Regions from separate parts of the Kribbella sp. NPDC003557 genome, predicted to be linked through region 1. Evidence: predicted binding sites of a transcription regulator. Region 1 holds the regulator's gene; the other holds the start of a gene.
The links. The regulator HrcA, encoded in region 1, represses chaperone genes, less so after heat shock. The targets are predictions, from matches to a motif close to TTGGCACTCGNNNNNNNCGAGTGCCAA.

Region 1 (4,962 bases):
AAAGCCTTCAGCTCCGCCGGTGCGATGCCGCCCTCGGGGCCGATCACGATCACGATGTCGCCGGACGCCGGCGGTTCGAGGGACGCCAGCGGGATGGTGGCCTCTTCGTGCAGTACGACGGGCAGCGCCGCGCCGGCCAGCAATGCCGCGACGTCGGCCGTGGTGGCGAGCGGAGCGACCTCCGCGAACCGGGTCCGCCGCGACTGCTTGCTCGCCTCGAACGTCCAGGCGCGCCACTTCGCGAGCATCTTCTCCACCCGCTCGGGATTCGCCCGGAACTGGCTGCGCTCCGCGTTCCACGGGACGATCACGTCGACGCCGACCTCGGTCAGCATCTCCACCGCCAGCTCGGCCCGCTCCCCCTTCGGCACCGCCTGCACCACAACCACCCGCGCCGCGGGCACGTCGACCGTCCCCCGCTCGTCGACCGCCACGGTCACGCCGGTCTTGGACGCGGCCACCACAGGCCCTTCGGCCCAAGCCCCACGCCCGTCCGTCAGCCGGATCCGCTCGCCGGGCCCGATCCGCCGGACGACAGCAGCGTGCCGTCCTTCAGCACCTTCGAGGGTCAGCTCGGCACCGGACAGGTCTTCCAGGTGGAAGACGGCGACCCCCATCTAGTGGGCGCCGAAAGCGTCGCGCAGTCGGCCGAAGACACCCTTGTGGGTGGCTTGGACCTGGCCCTGCGGGCGCTCCTCGTCGCGGAGGCCTGCCAGCTGCTTCAGCAGGTCGGCCTGGGCGTCGTCGAGCTTGGTCGGGGTCTCGACGATGACCTGCACGATCAGGTCGCCACGGCCCGCGTGCCGCAGCCGCGGTACGCCGCGCGCGGACAGCGTCATCGCCGTGCCGGACTGCGTGCCGGGCCGGATCTCCAGCGGTGTCGTCTCGCCCTCAAGCGTCGGCAGGTCGATCGTCGTACCGAGCGCGGCCGCCGTCATCGGCAGCGTCACCGTGCAGTGCAGGTCGTCGCCGTTGCGGGTGAAGATGTCGTGCGGCTCGACCTCGATCTCGACGTACAGATCTCCGGCCGGGCCACCGCCCGGGCCGACCTCCCCCTGACCGGACAGCTGCACGCGCGTCCCGGTGTCGACACCGCCCGGGATCTTGACCGTGACGGTCCGCCGGGACCGCACGCGGCCGTCGCCGGAGCACTCGACGCACGGGTTCGGGATCGTGGTGCCGTAGCCGCGGCAGTTCGGGCAGGGCCGCATGGTCCGCACCTCGCCGAGGAACGACCGCTGCGTGTGCGTGACCTCGCCGCGGCCGTGGCAGATCTCGCAGGTGACCGGCTCGGACCCGGCCGCGGCGCCGGACCCGCTACAGGTCGGGCACAGCACGGCCGTGTCGACCTTGAGCTCCCGCGTCGTGCCGAAGGCGGCCTCGGCCAGGTCGATCCGCAACGGGATCAGCGCGTCCTGACCGCGCCGGGTCCGCGGCCGCGGCCCGCGGGTCGCCCCGCCGGTCTGGCCGAAGAAGGCGTCCATGATGTCGGTGAACGTGAACGCCTGGCCGAAGCCGGCGCCGCCCGGCCCGCCGCCCGCGGCCGCGAACGGGTCGCCGCCGAGGTCGTGCATCTGCCGCTTCTGCGGGTCGCTGAGCACCTGGAACGCGCGCCCGATCTCCTGGAACTTCTGGTGCGCGTCCTCGGAGTCGTTCACGTCCGGGTGGTACTGACGTGCCAGCTTGCGGTACGCCTTCTTGATCTCGTCCGGTGACGCGTCACGGCTGACACCTAGGACGGCGTAGTAATCGGTGCTCATACTCCAGACCAGGGGGTTGTATTCGTCATGATTCAGCCAGGATCTGGCTGACGTAGCGCGCGACGGCCCGTACGGCGCCCATCGTGCTCGGGTAGTCCATGTGCGTCGGTCCGACGATGCCCAGTGTGGCCAGCACCTCCGACTTCGACCCGTATCCGGTCGCGACCACCGAGGTCGTCGCGAGTTCCTCGAACGGGTTCTCGTGGCCGATCCGGACGGTCAGGGTCTGCGGGTTGGTCGCCTCGCCGAGCAGCTTCAGCAGGATGACGTGCTCCTCCAGCGCCTCCAGCACCGGCTTCACGTTCCGCTCGAAATCGTCGCCGTACCGGGTCAGGTTGGCGGCGCCGCCGACCGCGATCCGCTGCTCGCCGACCTCGTCGGTGAAGGCTTCCAGCAGCGTGGTGACGATGGCCGCGACCAGTGACCGGTCGGCCGGCGCGAACAGCTCCGGCACGCCGGCCAGTGAGGCCGTCGCCTCGGTCAGCCGCTGCCCGGCCACGGCGGTGTTCAGCCGGGACCGCAGATCCGCGATCACCTGCTCATCGACGTCGTGCGGATGCTCGACGAGCCGCTGCTCGACCCGGCCGTTGCTGGTGATCAGCACCAGCAGCAGCCGCCGCGGGCTCATCGTGACGACCTCGATGTGCCGCACGCTCGACCGGTTCAGCGACGGGTACTGCACGATGGCGACCTGGCGGGTGATCTGGGCCAGCAACCGGACGGTCCGGCGGACCACGTCGTCCAGGTCGACCGCTCCGGCCAGGAACGACGTGATCGCCTTCTTCTCCGCGATCGAGAGGGTCTTGACCGTGCTCAGCTTGTCGACGAACAGCCGGTAGCCCGCGTCGGTCGGGATCCGCCCGGCGCTGGTGTGCGGCTGGGTGATGTACCCCTCCTCCTCCAGCGCCGCCATGTCGTTACGCACGGTGGCCGGGGAGACGCCGAGGTTGTGCCGGTCGACCAGAGTCTTCGAGCCGACCGGCTCATGGGTGGCCACGTAGTCCTCGACGATGGCGCGGAGAACATCCAGCTTGCGTTCGTCGAGCACGCGCACCACCCTCTCGGCCTCTTGGCACTCAATCCTTCAGAGTGCCAGTCTAGGCGGTCTCGGGCGACGCTCCCAACGGAACGGGCGCGGGGCGCGTCACTGTACTGGCCACATCAAGCGGCTGGTCCTGGACCGCGGAGTCCACGAACGACTCCAGTACGTCGAGCACGTGGTACGCGAGCTCCCCGCTGGCGCGGTGCGGCTCACCAGTACGCACGGCCCGGGCCATGTCCGCGACACCGACCCCGCGCCCGGCCCCGGCGTACCCGCCGCTGACCGGCACCTCGGTCCACTCGCGCTGCTCCGGAGTCACGATCTCGACGGTCCCGTCGAACCCGTTCGGGTCCGGCACCGACAGGCTGCCGTCCGTACCGTGGACCTCGATCCGCGGCAGCCGGCCGGCCCACACGTCGAACGACATCAGCACCGTGGTCAGCGCGCCCGACTCGTGCTCCAGTACGCCGGTGACGTGCGTCGGCACCTCGACGTCGAACACGGTCCCGGCCCGCGGGCCGGTGTGGATCTTCCGCTGCTGTTTCGCCCGGCCCGCGCGGGCCGTGACCCGGACGACCGGGCCGAGCAGCGTCACCAGGCTGGTCACGTAGTACGGCCCCATGTCGAGGACCGGGCCGCCGCCTGGCTGGTAGTAGAACTCGGGCGCCGGGTGCCACAACTCGTGGCCGGGCGTCACCATGAACGCGGTCGCCGCGTGCGGGGTGCCGATGTCGCCGCGGTCGATCACGGCCCGGGCCGTCTGGGTGCCGGTACCGAGGACCGTGTCCGGCGCGCAGCCGATCCGCAGGTCGTTCGCCGCGGCGTACTTCAGCAGCGGCTCCGCCTCGGCGCGGTCCATGGCCAGCGGCTTCTCGCCGTACACGTGCTTGCCGGCGGCCAGCGCGGCCTGGTGTACGGCGGCGTGCGCGGCCGGGATGGTGAGGTTGAGGACGATGTCGACGTCGTCGGCGGCGTACAGCTCGTCCGGGGAGAGCGCGCGGATGCCCGGGCTCTGGTCGGCGACCGCCTGGGCGCGGGTCACGTCCAGGTCGGCGACGGCGACCACGTCGACGCCGGGCAGCTTGCCCAGGTGGTCGAGGTACGTGCCGGAGATGACGCCGGTACCGACGATGCCGACACGGGTCACGGCGTCGGTCACTTGCTCGCCCACAGCAGCCCCCGCTCGATGATCGTCTTGACCTCGGGCGTCTCCAGGTCGTCCAGCTTGTGGCCGACCGTGCAGACGAAGACCTTGCCCTCGCCCCAGGTGCGGGTCCAGACCGCCGGCATCACGGCGCCCTCGATCCACGGGTAGTCCGGGTGCGACTCGAACGTCGTCGTGGCGAGCACGGTGTTGGTCGGGTCGTAGTGGATGTAGTACTGCTCGGTGTGCACGTCGAAGTGCGTGATGCCCGCGACGATCGGGTGATCGGACTGCTCAGGGACCACGTCGACGCGGTAGTCGGTGAACCCGTGCGGGTGCGAGATGAACTGCCCGCCGGTGATGAAGCTGTAGTCGACGTTCTTCCGGAACGAGTCCGCGATCCCGCCGTGCCAGCCGGCGAACCCGGTGCCGCGGCGGATCGCCGCCTCCAGGCCCTTGAAGTGGTCCGGCTCGATGTCGCTCATCGTGACGCACTGCAGCACGAGGTCGACGCCGTCCAGGTCGAGATACGCCGCGGTCGTGTCGGAGACCGTGACGTCGAAGCCGTTCTCCTTGAGGAACGGGATGAACAGGTCGGTCGCCTCGACCGGCGAGTGACCCTCCCAGCCGCCCCGGACCACCACAGCACGTCGTGTCGTCACACCGGCCACCCTTCGAAAGTTTCGAGATTCCGATCGGAACAGTTGCGACTCTAGGTCCCGGGCAGAGGGCTTGCCAACCGTCAGGGCATGTCTGGTCGTCCCCCGCCGTCGCGAGCAGGCGCTCGGTGCGGTGCATCGGCGTGCTGGAGCGAAGGCCTCGATGTGGTTTCATCGTGGCCTTTGCTCCAGTGCGGCGAGGTGCCGTGCCGAGTGTCGCGCAGTAGGCGGGGGACGACCAGACATGCCCTAGTGTCGAAGGATGGGCTGGAAGTTCTGGAAGCGGTCGAATCCGATGGATCCGCAGGAGATGCTCGCGCGGGGGCATGCGCAGGCGAACAGTTTTCCGGAGCCGCC
Region 2 (4,962 bases), on a different contig from region 1:
ACTAGGCCGCCTTCCTCCGGATCACCGCGCAGGACTCCCACCGAACCCCGTGGCCGCGGCACTGGTCAGGGAGAAACTCGATCCCGGATCGTCGCGTCGACTCGGTAATCTGGAGGTATGACGAGCCCGTACGAAGACGACGAGCCGCTGTTGCCGGAGCAGACGCGCGACGACGACCCGCGGACCTGGGGTGACAACGACTTCGGCACCGACGACGACGATCGCATCCTGAACGAGGTCCCCCCGCACCACGGATGACCGCGTCGGTGGTTCTCGTCCACGGCGGCCTCTGGGAGCCCATGGACGCCGACGCGTTCTGGGGTGCGACCGGCATCACCGAACGCCTGCATGCCGCCCTGGACACGAAAGTACTTGCACCCGACCGACCGCGCTGTGCGAGCGGATGGGACGTCGAGGTCGCGGCCCTCGGTGAACACCTGGCGAAACGTTCCGGTCCGGTAAGAATCGTTGGAGCCTCCAATGGGTGTACCGTCGCGGTCCTGCTGGCGCTGAGCTTTCCCGAGCTGGTCGATCGCCTCCTTCTGGCGTGGCCCGCGACCGGCGACGACGCCGCCGCGAACGAGCGTGCGCGGGCCGGGATGGTGAGTCGTGGTTGCCCGCCGGCCGCCGCGGACGGTCTGCTCGCGGGCGGCATCCTGCGGGGTGTGGCGGACGTGGAACTGGCGTCGCTGGACCGAATTCGGGTGGCGGTCCTGCCGTCGGTGCCGGAGAATCCGTCGCATCAGCGGAAGACGGTCGACGCGCTGTTGGGGTCGATCCGGGGGAGTCGTGAGCTGGCCGGGTGTCCGGAACCGCCGACGCCCGCCTTCCGTGACCGGAGCGGCCCGCCTTACCAGGATCAGCTGGTGCGAACGATCGTGGAGTTCGTCAACTGAGGGGAAGAGCGTGGAGCTTCGGGGGTTCGACGACGGGTACGGCGTCCGGGTCGCGGGCTGGGCGATGGACGAGCGGGAAGTGGCGTTGCTGTCCGGGCGGGTGGTCTACCCGTTCCCGGAGGAACTGCTGGCGAGTTGGCGGACGGTCGACTCCGACATCCACTCCTATCTGCTGTTCGACGGCGAACGGCCGGTGGGGTACGGCGAGGTCTGGCTGGACGACGAGGAGGACGAGGTCGAACTCGCCCGGATCATCGTGGATCCGGAGCTCCGGGGTCGTGGGGTCGGCGGTGAACTCGTGCGGGCGCTGCTCGGCCCGGCGCTGGATGCCGGCTACTCGGAGGTGTTCCTGCGGGTCCGCCCGGAGAACGCCCCGGCGATCCGGGCCTACCACGGCAGCGGCTTCGTCGACGTCCCCGCCGCGTTGATGGAGGAGTGGAACGACGGTCAACCGGTCCCGTACCGCTGGATGCGTTATGCCGGTGAGCAGGTGGACGTCGGCGAGCTCAGGGGCTGAGGGTTTTGCGTCCACCTGCCGCGGCGGGAGTTACCGGCGGGCGCTCAGCAGGTCCCGGATCTCGGTGAGCAGTTCCTGGTCGGTGGTCAGCGGCGCGGGCTCGGGCTCCTGGCCGCGCTTGCGACGCTCGGCCAGCTTGTTCAGCGGCATCACGATGAAGAAGTAGACGGCCGCCGCGACGAACAGGAAGTTCAGCGTCGCGTCCAGGATCAGGCCGATCGAGAACTGCGCACCGTTGATCTTGAAGTTCCAGACACCGGTGAGGTCCGTCTTGCCGAAGATCGCCGCGATCAGCGGGTTGATGAAACCGTCCACGACCGCGCCGATGATCTTGGTGAACGCCGCGCCGATGACGACGGCGACCGCGAGGTCGACGACGTTGCCGCGCATGATGAATTCTTTGAAGCCCTTGAGCATGTGGGTGCCTCCACGAAGCGGGTGGGTTGTACCCGGACAAGTTAGGGCTGCGGGTTCGTCAGAGCGAGCGACCGCGCCGCGTGGTGACACATCGTGCCGTGACAAATCCGACGAGTGATCAGCTCGTGTCCGGTGTCAGCGCGACAGTGATTCGGGCGTTCGCCCCGGCCTGCGCCAGACGGGCGGCTGCCTCCGGCGCGGCGGCGACCACGATCAGCGCTCCCGAGGTGGTCGATCGGGGTGCAGGCAGAGCGACCACGGGAACGGCGCGGGCCAGCACGGTCGCGGCGTCCGCGGTGGTGCTCGCCGCGGCGTACAGCGTGATGCGGTCGCCGACGCGGAGGAGGGCGGTGACGTCGGCGTCGTCGACGCGGAACGGATACGCGACCGAGCCGGACGGCACGGCGGGCGGCGCCAGGAATCTGGCGTCGGTGAGTGGCTCGCCGGCCCGGACGGGTCCGCTGAGCACGCGACTCGTCAGCTCGCTGCCGGGTCTGAGCGCACCGGCCGGCACCGCGGCAGGTGGGAGGTCAACGGTCCGCAGATCGTCGCGGGCCGGCGTGACGCCGCCTGTCAGGTCGTGCGCGGCGGCCAGCACCGCGACGGTCGGTGGCGGCGCGGGGGAGAGGGCGAGCAGTCCGAAGTACACAGCGGCCGCGGCGGCGATGCCGGCGAGGAGCCGACGGTGCCACCGGGCCGCCCGGAGCAGGTCACGAAGCGATGGGATTTTCATGCCGGAGAAAGTACGAGTTTCTCCGGCGGTCGCCCTTCAGTTATCCACAGGCGGCCGTCAGGCCGCGCTGGAGCCCGAGGACGACGAGGAGCTGCTCGAGGACGTCGTCGTTCCCGAGGACCCGGAGGAACCGCTGGACGACGACCCGGAAGAGGTGGAGGACGAGGATGACGAGCCGGACGACGAGGAGGACGCCTCGGACTTCGCCGGTGACGAGCTCTTGCCGGACGACCGGCTGTCGGTCCGGTAGAAACCGGACCCCTTGAACACGACGCCCACGGCGTTGAAGACCTTGCGCAGGTTCCCCTGGCAGTTCGGGCACACGGTCAGAGCATCGTCCGTGAAGCTCTGGCGCACCTCGAGCGCTTCGCCACAGTCGGTGCACTGGTACTGGTACGTCGGCACGGTCGGTTCCCTTCAGGCCGCTGGCACTCCTACTACCCGACTGCTAATAATGCGCCAGCGGGCCGAAGTATTCCAAACCCGTGTCCATCTACCTCAACTCTGCGTCCATGTCCAGCGGACGCAGAGCAACGCAAAGTTGTGAGGGACCCCATTTGGGGAGGGCGGGCGGATTCTCTACGGTTGGTCCGTGCGTCGCCTGCTTCGAGTCGTCATCATCAGCGGAATCGCCCTCGCCACGGTCCTCCTGGTGATCGCGGGAACCGTCGTCTTCGTCGTCCGCCACTCGTTCCCGACGTACGACGGAACGATCGAGCTGGACGGCCTGGACGCCGATGTCAGCGTGGTCCGGGACGCCAACGGCATCCCGCAGATCTACGCGGACACCCCGGCCGACCTGTTCGCCGCGCAGGGCTACGTGCACGCGCAGGACCGGTTCTTCGAGATGGACTTCCGCCGGCACGTCACGTCCGGCCGGCTCAGCGAGCTGTTCGGCAAGACCGCGCTCGAGACGGACAAGTTCACCCGGACCCTCGGCTGGCGGCGGGTCGCGGAGAAGGAACTGCCGCTGCTCAGCCCGACCACCCGGCAGTACCTCGACGACTACGCGCGCGGCGTCAACGCCTACCTCGCCACGCACAGCGGCTCCGGCCTGAGCCTGGAGTACGGCGTCCTGTCCCTCCAGCCCGGCGGGCCCAAGAACTACCGCCCGGAGCCGTGGACCGCCGCGGACTCGCTGGCGTGGCTGAAGGCGATGGCGTGGGACCTCGGCGGCAACCTGGACGAGGAGGTCACCCGGACGAAGCTGCTGGCGGCGTTCCCGGCGCGCAACGTCGAGAGCCTCTACCCGCAGTACCCGTACGACCGGAACCAGCCGATCCTGTCGGGCGGCTCGATCGGGAAGGACGGCAAGTTCACCACCGCGCCGGTCAGCCCGGAGCTCCGCCGGGGGATGCTGACCCAGGACCTGCTGAAGTCACTGGACTCGGTGCAGAAGGTCGCCAAGGGCCTGCCCCAGCTGCTCGGCCAGGGTGACGGCGTCGGCTCGAACTCCTGGGTGGTCTCCGGTGACCACACGACGACCGGCAAGCCGCTGCTGGCCAACGACCCGCACCTGGGCGCGACCATGCCGGGCATCTGGACGCAGGTCGGCCTGCACTGCAACAACGTCGGCAAGACCTGTCCGTTCGACGTCTCCGGCTTCAGCTTCTCCGGTCTGCCCGGCGTGGTGATCGGCCACAACAACGCGATCTCCTGGGGCTTCACCAACCTCGACCCTGACGTCCAGGACCTCTACCTGGAGCGGATCGAGGGCAACAACGTCCTCTACAACAACAAGTGGCGCGCCATGGCCACCCGTGAGGAGACGTTCAAGGTCGCCGGCGAGGACGAGCCGGTGAAGATCACCGTCCGCGAGACCCGGCACGGTCCGCTCATCTCGGACGTCGGCGAGGACGAGCGCAAGGTGGGTGAGGCGGCCGCCGCCCAGGCGAAGTACCCGACCGCGTACGGCGTCGCGCTGCAGTGGACCGCGCTGAACCCCGGCCGGACCGCCGACGCCCTGTTCGCCATCAACACCGCGCAGAACTGGACCCAGTTCCGGGCCGCCGCGCAGCAGTTCGAGGTGCCCTCGCAGAACCTCGTGTACGCCGACACCGACGGCCACATCGGCTACCAGGCGCCCGGGCTGGTCCCGATCCGCACCACCGGCCGGGGCGACTGGCCGGTCCCGGGCTGGGACCCGAAGTACGCCTGGAAGGGGTACGTCCCGTTCGACGCGTTGCCGACCGAGTTCGACCCGCCGGACGGCATCATCGTCACCGCCAACCAGGCCGTGGTGCCGAACACGTACAGCTACTACCTGACGAACTCCTGGGACTACGGCTACCGGTCGCAGCAGATCCTCGACCGGATCAAGGCCGCCGGGAAGCTGGACGCGAACGCGATGGCGTCGATCCAGTTGGACACCAAGAACAAGATCGCCGAGATGCTGGTCC

Region 2: the regulator HrcA is predicted to act here: its motif matches at 2,989-3,015, upstream of ABZW60_RS15970 (FmdB family zinc ribbon protein).

The regions. Positions count from the first base shown of each region.
Region 1 is NZ_JBEXMY010000014.1:61,657-66,618, forward strand. It holds gene ABZW60_RS39435 (16S rRNA (uracil(1498)-N(3))-methyltransferase) at 1-617, opposite strand, end outside; gene dnaJ (molecular chaperone DnaJ) at 618-1,760, opposite strand; gene hrcA (heat-inducible transcriptional repressor HrcA) at 1,786-2,808, opposite strand; gene ABZW60_RS39450 (Gfo/Idh/MocA family oxidoreductase) at 2,858-3,961, opposite strand; gene ABZW60_RS39455 (ThuA domain-containing protein) at 3,958-4,608, opposite strand; partial or broken gene ABZW60_RS39460 (EF-Tu/IF-2/RF-3 family GTPase) at 4,952-4,962, shown strand, end outside.
Region 2 is NZ_JBEXMY010000003.1:841,591-846,552, reverse strand. It holds gene ABZW60_RS15995 (hypothetical protein) at 118-258, shown strand; gene ABZW60_RS15990 (hypothetical protein) at 300-896, shown strand; gene ABZW60_RS15985 (GNAT family N-acetyltransferase) at 907-1,413, shown strand; gene mscL (large conductance mechanosensitive channel protein MscL) at 1,444-1,830, opposite strand; gene ABZW60_RS15975 (hypothetical protein) at 1,949-2,563, opposite strand; gene ABZW60_RS15970 (FmdB family zinc ribbon protein) at 2,621-2,968, opposite strand; gene ABZW60_RS15965 (penicillin acylase family protein) at 3,156-4,962, shown strand, end outside.